DNA from 3 places in the Dechloromonas aromatica RCB genome. Region 3 is predicted to be linked to each of the others. Evidence: riboswitches for the same ligand, from Rfam matches in the RefSeq annotation. Region 3 holds a riboswitch; each other region holds the start of a gene.

Region 1 (4,511 bases), 1.4 Mb from region 3:
CGTCGCCAAGACCGGCGACCGCGACAAGGCGATTGCCCTGCTGCCCAACCTGACCTCAGCCTGTGTCGGCTGCCACTTCTCGTATCGCACCCGATGAAATATCACGATCTGCGCGACTTCATGTCGCAACTGGAAAAGACCGGCGAACTGAAGCGCGTTGGCGTCGAGGTTGATACCTACCTCGAAATGACCGAAATCTGCGACCGCGTGCTGCGTGCCGAAGGGCCGGCCATCCTGTTCGAGAAACCCAAGGGGCACAGCATTCCCGTGCTGGCCAACCTGTTCGGCACGCCGAAACGGGTGGCGCTCGGCATGGGCGAGGAGTCGGTGCAGGCCCTGCGCGAAGTCGGCAAGCTGCTCGCCTACCTGAAAGAACCGGAACCGCCCAAGGGGCTGAAGGATGCCTGGGACAAGCTGCCGATCCTGAAGCAGGTGCTCAACATGGCGCCGAAGAAGGTGTCGAACGCGCCGTGTCAGGAGATTGTCTGGGAGGGTAAGGATGTCGATCTGTCGCGCCTGCCGATCCAGCACTGCTGGCCGGGCGACATCGCGCCGCTGATCACCTGGGGCCTGGTGGTCACCAAGGGGCCGCACAAGAACCGGCAGAACCTCGGCATCTATCGCCAGCAGGTGCTCGGCCCGAACAAGGTGATCATGCGCTGGCTGGCGCATCGCGGCGGGGCGCTCGATTTTCGCGAGTTCCAGCTGGCTAATCCCGGTCAGCCTTTCCCGGTGGCGGTGGTGCTCGGCTGCGACCCGGCGACCATCCTCGGTGCTGTGACGCCGGTGCCCGATTCGCTGTCGGAATACCAGTTCGCCGGCCTGCTGCGCGGTGGCAAGACCGAGCTGACGCAATGCATTGGTTCCGGGTTGCAGGTGCCCGCTTCGGCCGAGATCGTTCTGGAAGGCGTCATTCACCCCGGCGAGATGGCGCTTGAAGGGCCGTACGGCGACCACACCGGCTATTACAACGAGCAGGCCGAATTCCCGGTGTTCACCATCGATCGCATCACCATGCGCAAGAACCCCATCTACCACAGCACCTACACCGGCAAGCCGCCCGACGAGCCAGCGGTTTTGGGGGTCGCGCTCAATGAAGTCTTCGTACCGCTGCTCCAGAAGCAGTATCCGGAAATCGTCGATTTCTACCTGCCACCGGAAGGCTGCTCGTACCGGATGGCCATTGTCAGTATCAAGAAGGCTTACCCCGGCCACGCCAAGCGCATCATGTTCGGCATCTGGAGCTTCCTGCGCCAGTTCATGTACACCAAGACGATCATCGTGGTGGACGACGACATCGACATCCGCGACTGGAAGGAAGTGATCTGGGCAATGACGACGCGCATGGACGCGACGCGCGACACGACGCTGGTCGACAACACACCGATCGATTACCTCGACTTCGCCAGTCCGGTCGCCGGCCTCGGTTCCAAGATGGGACTGGACGCGACCAACAAGTGGCCGGGCGAAACGACCCGCGAGTGGGGTCGGCCCATCGTCATGGATGCCGATGTCAAGAAACGCGTCGACACAATGTGGCAGGAACTAGGCATTTAGGATGAATTGACCCACGACTCGCCGGCCTGAGAGAATCGGCGCTCCTGTTGGAATCGAAATACGGAACACGGTGCGAATCCGTGGCGGGCCCGCCGCTGTAACCGGGGACGAAGACTGCATGGTCGCTAGACCAGCCACTTGCGAGCTTGACTCCGCAGGGAAGGCGCAGCGCTTCGGCTGATCCGGAAGCCAGAAGACGAATCGATTCCTGACTGGAGCCAAGGCAAGGGCTCCGGCTGAGTACATGCAACCCGCGTGTACTCAGCCGGGGCCTTTTTTGTTTTTGTCTTCCCGAGGAGTGGAAAATGCCCAAGATCGTTTCTCAAGTCGCGTCCAATACCGTTGAAACCCAGCCGACCGCTGCCCAGCATGCGCAGCCGGTGGCCCCGACCATCGCCATCCGCAAGAGCTGCAACCCGGACGGCATCGGCCTCTCGCACTATGTGCTGATGGATCGGAAGGCGGCCAAGTGATCGCAGCAATCGCCGAGCGTGCCGCCCGCGGCACGCTTTTCCAAGCGCTCGATATCGGCCACCCGCTCTATGCCGCAGTCACTGATCCACAGACGGCCTTCTGGGCGCTGGTCGACAAGACCCGTATTCACGAAGCTGGCCGCGATCCGGCCCTGCTCGCCGCCTATGGCGCCATGGCCGAACTGTTTTCGCGGGAACTGCACGCCCTCCGTTTCGGCCTGAAGCCTTCCGGCGTCTATCTCAACCCGACCGAGCGCTGCAATCTCAATTGCACCTACTGCTATCTGCCCGATAGCCAGCGCAGCAGCGGCAGCCACATGCCGGTCGAGACGCTGCTCGCTTCGCTGGGCAAGCTGCGCGACTATTTCCGTTCGGTGATGCCGGCCGATCGCAAGCCGCGCGCCATCTTCCACGGCGCCGAGCCGCTGATGAACCAGGCCGCTGTATTCGCGGCGATCGATGCTTTCGCCGACGATTTCGTCTTTGGTCTGCAGACCAATGGCACGCTGCTCGACGATGCGGCGCTCGACTTCCTGACCTCGCGCAATGTCAGCATCGGCCTGTCGCTCGACGGCCCGGTCGCTGGCATTACCGATGCGACCCGCCGGACCTGGGGCGGCAAGAGCGTGCACGACAAAGTGCTGCGAGCCATGGAAAAGCTGCGTGGCTACGGTTCGTGGAGTGTCATCACGACCTGCACGACGGAGAATCTGCCCTACCTGACGCACATGGTCGAGCTGTTCCATGCCAACGAAGTGCCGACCTGCATGCTCAACACCCTGCGTTGCACCTTGCCCGGGGCGCGCGGCGTCAAGCCGGCCGATGGCGACATGGGCAAGGCCTTCTTCGCCGCCCTCGACCGGACCTACGAGCTTTACCAGGAAACGGGGCGCAAGCTGATGGTCGCCAATTTCGCCAATATCCTGATCGGCATCCTGGCCCCGACGGCGCGCCGGCTGATGTGCGACATCTCGCCCTGCGGCGGTGGCCGTGCCTTCTTCGCGCTGGCCGCCGACGGCAGCCTCTACCCGTGCAGCGAGTTCATCGGCCTGCCGCGCTTCAACGGCGGCAGCCTGCTGACTGGCGGGGTCGAGGCGGCGCTGGATTCCGCCGCCTTCCGTGAGGTGACGACGCGCGACGTCGATCGGTTCAGCCCCTGCGGCGATTGCGCGATCCGCCACTTCTGCGGCTCGCCCTGTCCGGCCGAAGCCTTCGAGATGAACGGCGGCATGGACAAGATCGGCGCCTTCTGCGATTTCTACAAGGAGCAGGTCAATTACGCCCTGCGCCTGATCGCCGATGGCAAGGCCGATGACTATCTGTGGGACGGCTGGGACGAGGGAACGGAAACCGTTTTTGTGATGAGTTGAGAAATGCCGGGCGGGCGCTTTAATATGACGCCCTTCTCCTGCTTTCAGGCACCGTCAGCCATGCATTCCCGTCTTGTCATTACCGCCACTGATCTGGCCGATCTCTGCCACGTTGAGGCCTTTCACGACCTGCTCGAGCATTACGCCCGTGATCCGATGGGTGGCGGTGACGGCCTTTCGGACTACGCCAAGGTCCATCTGGTCAGTACCTTGAAGGAAGTTCCGGGCTTTCATGGCGCGCTGGCCTGGCTCGACGGCAAGGCGGTCGGCCTGATCGACTGCTTCGCCGGCTTCTCCACCTTTGCCGCCAGGCCGCTGCTCAACGTCCACGACATCGTGGTGCGCGAAAACTTGCGCGGCCAGGGCATCGGCCAGGCGCTGCTGGCCTGGGCCGAACAACGCGCCCGGCAACTCGGTTGCTGTAAGCTGACGCTGGAGGTGCTTTCCAACAACACGCGGGCAATGGCTTCCTATCGACAGGCCGGATTCGCGCCCTATGTGCTCGACCCGGCAGCCGGCCATGCGCTGCTCATGCAGAAATATCTCCCGGAGGAATAAGCCATGCAGGAACCCGTTCCCGTCGACGATCTCAAGGGCGTGCGCCTTTCTCTGGTGCAATACACTCACTTCATCTACGGCCTGCACGCCATTGCCGTGCTGATCGGCGTCACTTCGGCAGCAACGGTGGCCGGTGGTTTCGTCTTTGGTCTACCGTCCCTGGTGGCGGTCTTTCTCAATTACCTGAAGCGGGGCGAGGTCAGCGGTACCTGGCTGGAAAGTCACTTCCGCTGGCAGATTCGCACCTTCTGGTTCACCCTTTTGTGGTTGATCGTTTATGGCTTGCTGATCATCACCATCATCGGCATCCCTGTTGCCTGGATTCTGATTGCCTTGCTTGGCTTGTGGGTCGGCTATCGCGTCATTCGCGGCTGGACGGCACTCTTTGCCGTAAGATCAATTTGAGCTGGCAATAAAATGACATAACTGGCAAAATCGGAAATATTGTATTTTGCCGGGGGAGGGGGGACGTGAAGCGTGATTTCTTCTCGCTGGCCGGCTTTGGCGAAGCGGCGAGCAAACTGCCTATCGAGCGGCGCATCCACCTGATTCG
Region 2 (4,511 bases), 2.0 Mb from region 3:
ATCGATCGGCCTGATCGAAATCCGCCCGCGGCGCGGCGCGACGGTGCCGGAAATCGGCGCCGACCGGGTCTGTGAAATGTTTGAAGTGATGGCCGAACTGGAAGCCATGTGCGGCCGCCTGGCGGCCCGGCGGATTACCGCCAGCGAGCAGCTCGCCCTACAGGAAGCCCACCGCGCCTGTGAAGCGGCGCGCGATGCCGACACGCCGGACATTTACTATCAATTGAATGAAGTGTTTCATCAGCGCATCTACGAAGCCAGTCACAACGGCTTCCTGGTCGAGCAGGCCACCGCCCTGCACCGTCGCCTGCGCCCCTATCGCCGCCTGCAACTGCGCGTGCGCAACCGGATGGCGACCTCGTTCAACGAACATCTGGCAATTGTCGAAGCCATCAACAAGGGGGATAGCGATCTGGCGGCAGCCCTGCTGCGTGCTCATGTCACGGTTCAGGGCGAGCGCTTCGCCGACCTGGTCGCCACCCTGCGCGACTTCAACGCCGGCGTCTAAGCCGTTCAGCCCAGGATGTTGAACAGCATCCTGGTCGCCAGCAGGGCAAGGAAGCCGCCAAAGGCCCGCTTCAATTGCTTGACCGGCAAGCGGTGCGCCAGCTTGGCGCCCAATGGTGCGACCAGCACGCTCATCGTCACGATACCGACAAAAGCCGGCAGATAGATGTAGCCAAGGGCATAGGCCGGCAAGCCGGCATCGTTCCCACCAGCGACGATATAGCCAATCGCTCCTGCCAGCGCAATCGGAAAGCCGAGCGCCGACGAGGTGCCGACCGCCGCATGAATCGCCACATTGCAGAACAACATGAACGGAATCGAAAGAAAACCGCCACCGGCGGCCACCATGCTTGAAACGATCCCGATCGTGCCACCTGCAGCAAACAGACCGAGCGGCCCGGGCAACTGCCGGTGCGCCTTGGGCTTGAAGTCGAGCATCATTTGCAGCGAGGCGTAATAGACAATGATGACGAAAATGGCCGTCATCGGCCCGGTCGGCACCTGACCGGCAACCAGCGAGCCGCCAAAAGTCCCGAGCACCAGCCCTGGCGCCAGATGGCGGACGATATCCCAACGCACCGCACCATGAGCATGATGCGCCCGCATGCTGGACAGCGAGGTAAAGACGATGGTCGCCATCGAGGTGCCGAGCGCCAAGTGCATGACGTGTTCCGGCGGAAAACTCTGGGCCACGAACAGCATGTACATGAAGGGCACCAGCGTCAGGCCGCCGCCAACGCCGAACAGGCCGGCGACAAAACCGCCGAAGATGCCGAGCAGGGGGTAGGTCAACCACCAGAGAGTCATTTCAGGTCCATCAGTTGTTGAGTGATGAAAGCCCATTCTTCGGCGCTGACCGGCGTGATCGAAAGCCGGTTGCCGCGGGCAAGGAGGCGCATGTTAGCAAGTTCGGCATAGGTGCGCAGTTCGGTCAGCGGCACATAGCGCGTTTTCTCCCCGAAGCGCACGTCGCGGAGTAGCCAGCGTGGATTCTCCAGTGTTGATTTGGGGTCGAAATAGGGGCTGGCCGGCTCAAACTGGGTGGCATCCGGATAAGGCTCCGAACAAACCTCGCAAATACCGGCGACACCCGGTTCGGCGCAACCGGAATGGTAGAAGAAGGCCAAATCACCGATCTGCATCGCATCACGCATGAAATTGCGCGCCTGATAGTTGCGGACACCGAACCACGGAACCGTCCCGTTCCTCGCCAGGTCATCGATCGAAACCTCGTCAGGCTCCGACTTCATCAGCCAGTATTGCATCGCTTGCACCCAAAAATGGAAACGGGTGGCAGATTGCTCTGCCACCCGTTGGATTTGGTCCCCGCGAGTGCCGTCAGGCCGGCATCCTGAACCTGGGTTCAGAGTGGCTGCTTTCCCCCCGTATCAGGCACACTCGATAAAGAGCGCGCACAACAACGGTTTCAATGGTCCGCAACCGATGCCAATTAGCATTGGTTCAAGGAATATATGGCCTTAACAAACACCGCAGGGAACACTTGGCGGGCTACGCCCACACCGATCAGATCAGAGATCCAGTCGTTGCTGAGGCGCCAGCACGGCATCCAGCCGCGCTCCCATGTCACCGATTCTACGCTTCGTTTCGGAAGTATCAACCGCTTCCGCAAACTCTTTTTGCGCGCCCTCTCCACCCCCTGAAAGGTGCTCGTGGGCGATGTTGAGCGCAGCCATGACGGCAACGCGTTCGGCGATGGTGTTCTTGGTGCGCTGGGCGATGTCGCGCATCTTGCCGTCGACCAGATCGACGGCTGCGAGCAGGGCGTCGCGCTCTTCCGGTCCGCAGGCAACGCGATATTCGCGACCCATGATTTTCACGTCGAGGAAATTCGGCTCCAGACTCATCTCAGGCATCCTCGGGGATCTTGTCCATCAGACCTACCAGGCGCTCACGGGCGGCGCTCATGGTCTGACGCAGATGCAGCCGCTCGGCCTCGGCCGCGACCATCTGGTTTCTCAAAACTTCGTTTTCGGCGCGCAACTGGTGAACCAGGGCAACGACCTGTTCGATCTTGGTTTCGAGTGTTTCGAGTTCGACATTCATGGCGCGAACTATAGAGGGAAAAATGCCGCCCGGTCAAGGACTAAGCCTTTATTCTCAAAGTGGTTTATAGCAACTTGCCGGCACTTTGCTGATGCACTGCAGCAACGATGTATGTAGAATGCGCGCCGTGTCAGGTGCTGCGTACGGATTCTCCAAGCGCAGTTAAACGGGAAAGCGGTGCGTCTCCAACGAGACCATGCCGCTGCTGCCCCCGCAACGGTAAGCAAGTGCGGGCGTATCACACAGCCACTGGGAAATACCTGGGAAGGCGATACGTCAAAACTTGCGAGCCCGGATACCGGCCTGAGACAAAAAGTGGAAGTGCCACGGGGTAGTGGCGCCGGTTCCTGTGACTCGCTCCCTCCCCCGCACGTCCTTTTCGAAGCATTCCGGCATGCGGGGACGCCTGTCCGGAGGGGAGAACCATGAAAATCCACCTGCGACCCATCACGCTGGGCCTGATCACCGCTTTCAGCCAGCCTTTGTCGGCCTTTGCCCAGCAAGCGCTGGAGCCCGTCGTCGTCACCGCCACTCGCGGTCCCTTGCTGCTGGAACATGCCACGGGAGAAACCGTCGTCATCGGCCGCCAGGAAATCGAGGCGCGGCAAACCGATCGCCTGACCGACATCGTCAACAACACCGCCGGTGTTTTCGTATCCACCGGCAAAGGCCCGCTGCAAACCACACCGGGCTTCGCACTGCGCGGTATCCCGAGCGACCGTCGTGCCCTCGTCCTGCTCGACGGCATCCCGATGACCGATGGCTACGCCGGCAGCGTGCTGCTCGGCGGCATCCCGACCGAATCGATCCAGCAGACGGAAATCCTGTTCGGACCGATGTCCTCGCTGTACGGTGGCAATGCGATGGGCGGCGTGGTCAATTTCGTCACCCGCATGCCGACCCGCACCGAATTCGGCTTCAATGTCGGCTACGGTGATGCCTTCGAGACGGGCAAGGCACCGGCCGATGTCCAGAAAGCCTACCTCCATGCCGGCACCCGCCTGGAAAATGGCCTGGCGATCCGCTTCACCGGCAACTGGGCGCAAACCAACGGATATCGCAGCGAATGGGTTACTGGCAGTCGACCAACGGGCTCCAGAGGCGCTATTCCGACCAGCACGGAGCTCGGCGCCGGCACCTATTTGCTTGGCCAAAAGGGCGACAACACCTGGCAGGAACACGGCGCCTCGCTGAAGCTGGAACAGCGCGTCAGCACCGACACCTCCTGGCGTGCTGGCTGGCTGCTGCAGGACTACCACTATGGTTACGCCGCCCCGGAATCCTTCGTGCGTAGCAATGCCACCGGCGCCCCAATCTACAACGTTTCCTTCGCCGGTGGCGACAGCAACTACACCCGCCAGCTGTTCCATGCCGGCTTCGACACCAAGCTGGGGATCGGCCAATTGAACGTGCTGGCCAGCCATACTGCCGTGACGACCAATTCGTACATCATAGCAACGACCGGCAGCACAGCCTTTGGCGGCCCAGGCCGGATCAGCGACAGCCCATCGGAATCGACAGCATTCGACACCTACTGGAATGCCTCGCTCGGCGCCCATGACCTGACCGTCGGCTACGCCTACCGCCAGGACTCGGCCGACGCCAAGGATTACACCCTGAGCAACTGGGGCAATCCTGAATCCAAGACCGCGCTGTACTCGACTGCCTCCGGCAAGATGTACCTGCATGGCGCCTACCTTCAGGACAACTGGCAGCTTGCGCCAAGCCTGACCGTGCAGGGCGGCCTGCGCTACGACCACTGGCTCAACGCCAACGGCCAGAGCAGCGACCCGACGGGCAGCTACAGCTACGCCGAGAGAACTGCAGCCGCCTGGAGCCCGAAGCTCGGCGCCTCGTGGCGCGTGACCGATGCCTTCACGCTGCGCACCTCGGCCGGCAAGGCTTTCCATGCTCCAACGGTCTATGACCTATACCGCAGT
Region 3 (4,511 bases):
TCGGTCCAGAAGGTGCCATCGACCAGCACGCAATCCGCGGCTTCCATCTGCGCCTGAACGGAAGACGAGATTTCAGCCAGCCCGGGCGCGTAGAACACGCGGCCGCCACTGTTCGGATCGATGACCGTCAGACCGATATTGTCGCCTGCTGCCGGTGCGTTGCGGTGCGGCGAGTAAGGCGGCGCTGCACTGCTCAGTGGCAGGGCAAACCATTTCAGTTGCGCACTACCCTCCGGAGCAAAGGGCCGGCCATCGAAGGGGAGATTTCGCCAATCCACCCCGCAATAGTGGTCGAGCAAGGCGAGGATGGGGTTGCCGCGCGTCAGGTCTTCATGGACCGGGGCCGCAGCCCAGATCGGCCAGCGCACGTTGTGCTCGCGCAGCATATAGAGGCCGGTGGTATGGTCGATCTGGGCATCCGCCAGGACAATCGACTTGATCGGACTGCCGCGCAGCGCCGGCCCAGGCGAAGCAGCAGGAAAGGCGCGCAATTGTTGCAGGATGTCGGGCGAGGCATTGACCAGCACCCAGTCCTTGCCATCCGGACTGACGGCGATCGACGACTGAGTACGCGGCAGGGCCGAGATGCTGCCATCGCGCACGCCCTGGCAGTTGCGGCAGGCACAATTCCACTGCGGAAAGCCACCGCCGGCACCGGCACCAAGGACACGTATTTTCATAATTGGCTATTCAGGCTCATGCTCTGCGGAAATGGCCGAAGGCAGCTGCCTCCGGCCGTCTCGGCCCCCTTAGCGGGCCGCCACGTACATCGTGATTTCGAAGCCAAAACGCAGATCACAGGCTTGCGGGGTCGTCCAGGTCATGTTGTGTCTCCATTAAGTTGAGTAAGGTTCGATGCACGGCACCGGACCTGAACCCATCGTACCCAGAGCGATTTCCCGGTGCCTCGAGAAAGCCTTCAGAAACGCCTACAGATTTTCATGATTCGACAAATTGATGCATCCCCTCATTCCCCTGCTAAGGTGCTGTTCCCATTTCGCAAATTTCACTTATGTTTTCCCCTCTTGAACCGCTGAGAACTGGCTATCTCGATGTCGGGGACGGGCACCGGCTATATTTCGAGACCTGCGGAAATCCGCGTGGCCTGCCCGTTGTGGTGCTGCACGGCGGTCCTGGAAGTGGCACCAGCGCCAGAATGCGCACGCTCTATGACCCGGAGCGCTTCCATACAGTCCTCTTCGACCAGCGCGGCTGCGGGCGTTCGCTGCCTCAGGGAGAACTGCACGCCAACCATCTGAATGCGCTGATTGCCGACATCGAGCGCCTGCGCCTTCATCTCGGAATTGCACGCTGGCTGGTCAGCGGCGGCTCATGGGGCGCCACGCTGGCACTAGCCTATACCGCAAATACCCCACAGGCCGTACTCGGAATACTGGTGCGTAGCGTATTTCTTGCCGGAGATCACGACATTCAATGGTTTTTTCAGGGCGCCAAAGCACTCGTTCCCCAAGCGTGGGAAGCCTTTGCCGCGCAGGTCGCGCCAGAGAACTCCGACCTTCTGAGCGGCTTGCGCCGATACCTGAATGGCACCGACCTGGCGCAGGCAAGACAAGCCGCAGTAGCCTGGGCCCGCTATGAGCAAAGCCTGGCGCAGCCTGGCCTGGCACCGCCCCCCTCGCCTGAACTCGATGATCTTGCGACGCAGGATCGCCTGGTCAGGAAATACCGGATACAAGCGCACTATTTGGCGCAGCAATGCTTTCTTGGCGAAACGGGCATTTTCAGTCTCATTGCCCGTTTGCCTGCGGTCCCCGTGGCCATCGTTCACGGCCAGCTGGACTGTGTGTGCCAGCCGGAGAACGCCAGGCGCTTGCAGCAGGCGATCCCGGGGAGTCGCCTGGCATGGGCCGACGGCGCTGGCCACGATCCCTTTCACCCGGCCATGAGCAGCGCCTGGATCGCGTTTCTGCACCACTTTTCCGAAGCGGGAAACTTCGACATTTCCGAGGCCTGATAAAAAATGCAGACCAGCAAAGATTGACAATACGCTCACTGCATACAATTTTTCTGTACAATCCGCCATGTTTTGGGTGCCTTGCCTCGCGTTCGCGGGGCGGGTGAAACGGGAAGCCGGTGACTCTGTGCAAGCAGACATTCCGGCGCAGCCCCCGCTGCTGTAAGCCTGACGACTCCACCCCACGCCACTGTGCATTGCATGGGAAGGTTGGTGGAGAAGAACGAAGGCGAGCCAGAAGACCGGCCCAAATCAACGAAGTACCAATCCCCGGGGTGAGGGCGAGGTTCTGTTGATTTGCTGCCGGCAATCCGTTCTTCGGGATGACTCCCGACCGCAGCCACTCTTCCGATCTTCAAGACTTTTCCACGGCCTGGTGCTGTTTGCCATTTCTCGCTGTGGGAGAGAATCATGCACATCATGGAAGGCTTTTTGCCCTTCGAGCACGCGGTCGGCTGGACGATCGCCGCGGTGCCATTCGTCGCCGGAGGCCTGCTGGCCATCAAGAAGCGCATTCGGGACAAACCGGAACAGCGCATGCTGCTTGGCGTTGCCGCGGCCTTCGCCTTTGTTCTCTCGGCGCTGAAACTGCCTTCCGTCACCGGCAGCTGTTCACACCCGACCGGCACCGGACTTGGCGCCCTACTCTTCGGCCCGGTCGCCATGGCGCCTATCGGGGCGGTGGTGCTGCTTTTCCAGGCCTTGCTACTTGCCCACGGCGGCCTGACCACCCTCGGTGCCAACATTTTCTCGATGGCTGTCGTTGGTCCGTTTGCTGCCGCCGGCATTTTTCACCTGGCGCGCAGCCTGAAGGCCTCGTTTGCCGTCAGCGTCTTTCTCGCGGCCAGTCTGGCCGACCTATCGACCTACGTGACGACCTCGCTGCAACTGGCCTGGGCCTTCCCTGACCCGGCCGGTGGTTTTGTCACGTCATTCGCCAAGTTCGCCGGCATTTTCGCCGTCACACAAATTCCTCTGGCGATCAGCGAGGGGTTTCTGACTGTGCTGATTTTCAATGCCTTGGCCCGTTTCAACCCGCAGGAGCTGCAAGAACTGAAGCTGCTTCCTGCCGATAAGGCCAGGGCATGAAGCGCTATCAGAACCGGTTGTTGCTGCTCGCCGTGGTACTGCTCGCCGTGGTGCCACTATGGCTGCACTCGACGCCGGCAACAGATGGCAGCGGCAAGCCGGTCGAGATTTTTGGCGGCGCCGACAATCAGGCCAAAGACCTGATCGGCCGGATCGCCCCCGCTTATCAGCCATGGTTCGAGCCTGTCCTCGAGCCGGCCAGCGGCGAAATCGCATCGCTGCTGTTTGCCCTGCAGGCGGCCCTTGGCGCCGGCTTCATTGGCTATTACCTGGGCGTTTCAGTAGCCCGGGAAAAGATGCGATGCGCAGCGGCCGAGACGCCGGAGAAGGCTGCCAGTGCTGATTGAGCAAGCGGCCTACGCCAATCGCTGGCGCCCGGTTTCGCCGGCCGCCAAGGGGCTTTTTGCGGCCAGTGCCCTGGCTGCGGCGTTTGCCGCCAGCGCGCCATCGACCGCCGCCATCATCGCTGCGGTGCTGATGACAGTGACTGTGCTGGGGGCCGGCATCGCGCTGCTTTCCTACTTGCGCGTTGGCGCACCGGCCTTGTTGTTTCTGGCACTCGGCTGCCTGTCGCTGGCTTTTTCTGTCGATGTCGGCAATAGCGGGCCGGTCTTGCAGGTGGCACCGACGGGTTGGCACAAGCTGGCGGAAGTTGGTGCCCGCTCGCTTGGCGCCTTGGCTGCCTTGCTCTTTCTCATCCTGACCACGCCGTTGATCGATCTGATCGCCCTGCTCCGTCGCCTGAAAACGCCGGAGTTGCTGCTCGAAATCATGGTTCTCTGCTATCGCATGCTGTTCGTATTCTCGGCGGCCATCGATGAAACGCTGACCGCTCAATCGGCCCGTCTCGGCTATGCCTCCCCCCGGCTGGCCATGCGTTCGCTGGGGGAGCTGGCGGCCAATTTGACCCTGCAGGTTTGGCAGCGCGCCCACGCCTTGCATGTTGCCGCCCAGGCACGCAACAACGATGGCCCGCTCCGTTTCATCGAGCCGGTGTTCCCACATGCCGGACGCGATTGCTGCATTGCCGCACTGGCCGGCAGTAGCCTGATCGCCCTCGCGCTGGTGCTGAGATGAGTGCGCCCTTGCTTGAGTTGAGCCAGGTCAGCTATCGCTATCCCGACGGCAGTGTCGGGCTCAAGGATTGTTCGCTCGCCATCCGGCGAGGCAGCCGCAATGTGCTGATTGGCGCCAATGGTTCGGGGAAGACCACCCTGTTCCAGCACTGCAATGCCTTGTTGCGCCCACAGACGGGCGTGGTGAGCTATGCCGGCAGCGCAGTCGATTACGGCCGGGCTAGCCTGCGCGAACTGCGCAGCAAGGTCGGCATGGTCTTTCAGAACCCGGATCGCCAGCTTTTTTCCGCGAGCGTGCAGGAGGACGTTTCCTTCGGCCCGCTCAATCTCGGCCTGGACATGACCACCGTCCGCCAGCGCGTTGCCGGGGC

The links. Region 3 has a riboswitch for cobalamin ahead of DARO_RS08750 (energy-coupling factor ABC transporter permease). Riboswitches for the same ligand answer to the same signal wherever they lie in the genome.
Region 1: linked by a shared signal. The riboswitch ahead of cbpA (modified peptide precursor CbpA) and the one ahead of DARO_RS08750 (energy-coupling factor ABC transporter permease) in region 3 are both predicted to bind cobalamin.
Region 2: linked by a shared signal. The riboswitch ahead of DARO_RS20530 (TonB-dependent receptor) and the one ahead of DARO_RS08750 (energy-coupling factor ABC transporter permease) in region 3 are both predicted to bind cobalamin.

Annotation. Positions count from the first base shown of each region.
Region 1 covers NC_007298.1:456,323-460,833, forward strand. The annotation lists gene DARO_RS02160 (cytochrome C) at 1-97, shown strand, start outside; gene ubiD (4-hydroxy-3-polyprenylbenzoate decarboxylase) at 94-1,557, shown strand; cobalamin riboswitch at 1,577-1,777, shown strand; gene cbpA (modified peptide precursor CbpA) at 1,863-2,030, shown strand; gene cbpB (peptide-modifying radical SAM enzyme CbpB) at 2,027-3,400, shown strand; gene DARO_RS02175 (GNAT family N-acetyltransferase) at 3,461-3,958, shown strand; gene DARO_RS02180 (membrane protein) at 3,962-4,363, shown strand; gene DARO_RS21475 (response regulator) at 4,429-4,511, shown strand, end outside.
Region 2 covers NC_007298.1:4,323,277-4,327,787, forward strand. The annotation lists gene DARO_RS20505 (GntR family transcriptional regulator) at 1-508, shown strand, start outside; gene DARO_RS20510 (sulfite exporter TauE/SafE family protein) at 514-1,314, opposite strand; gene DARO_RS20515 (EVE domain-containing protein) at 1,311-1,772, opposite strand; RNA gene ssrS (6S RNA) at 1,827-2,007, opposite strand; gene DARO_RS20520 (cell division protein ZapA) at 2,037-2,372, opposite strand; gene DARO_RS20525 (hypothetical protein) at 2,374-2,571, opposite strand; cobalamin riboswitch at 2,687-2,892, shown strand; gene DARO_RS20530 (TonB-dependent receptor) at 2,997-4,511, shown strand, end outside.
Region 3 covers NC_007298.1:1,822,888-1,827,398, reverse strand. The annotation lists gene pqqB (pyrroloquinoline quinone biosynthesis protein PqqB) at 1-680, opposite strand, end outside; gene pqqA (pyrroloquinoline quinone precursor peptide PqqA) at 750-824, opposite strand; gene pip (prolyl aminopeptidase) at 1,013-1,975, shown strand; cobalamin riboswitch at 2,033-2,240, shown strand; gene DARO_RS08750 (energy-coupling factor ABC transporter permease) at 2,387-3,064, shown strand; gene DARO_RS08745 (energy-coupling factor ABC transporter substrate-binding protein) at 3,061-3,411, shown strand; gene cbiQ (cobalt ECF transporter T component CbiQ) at 3,401-4,141, shown strand; gene DARO_RS08735 (ABC transporter ATP-binding protein) at 4,138-4,511, shown strand, end outside.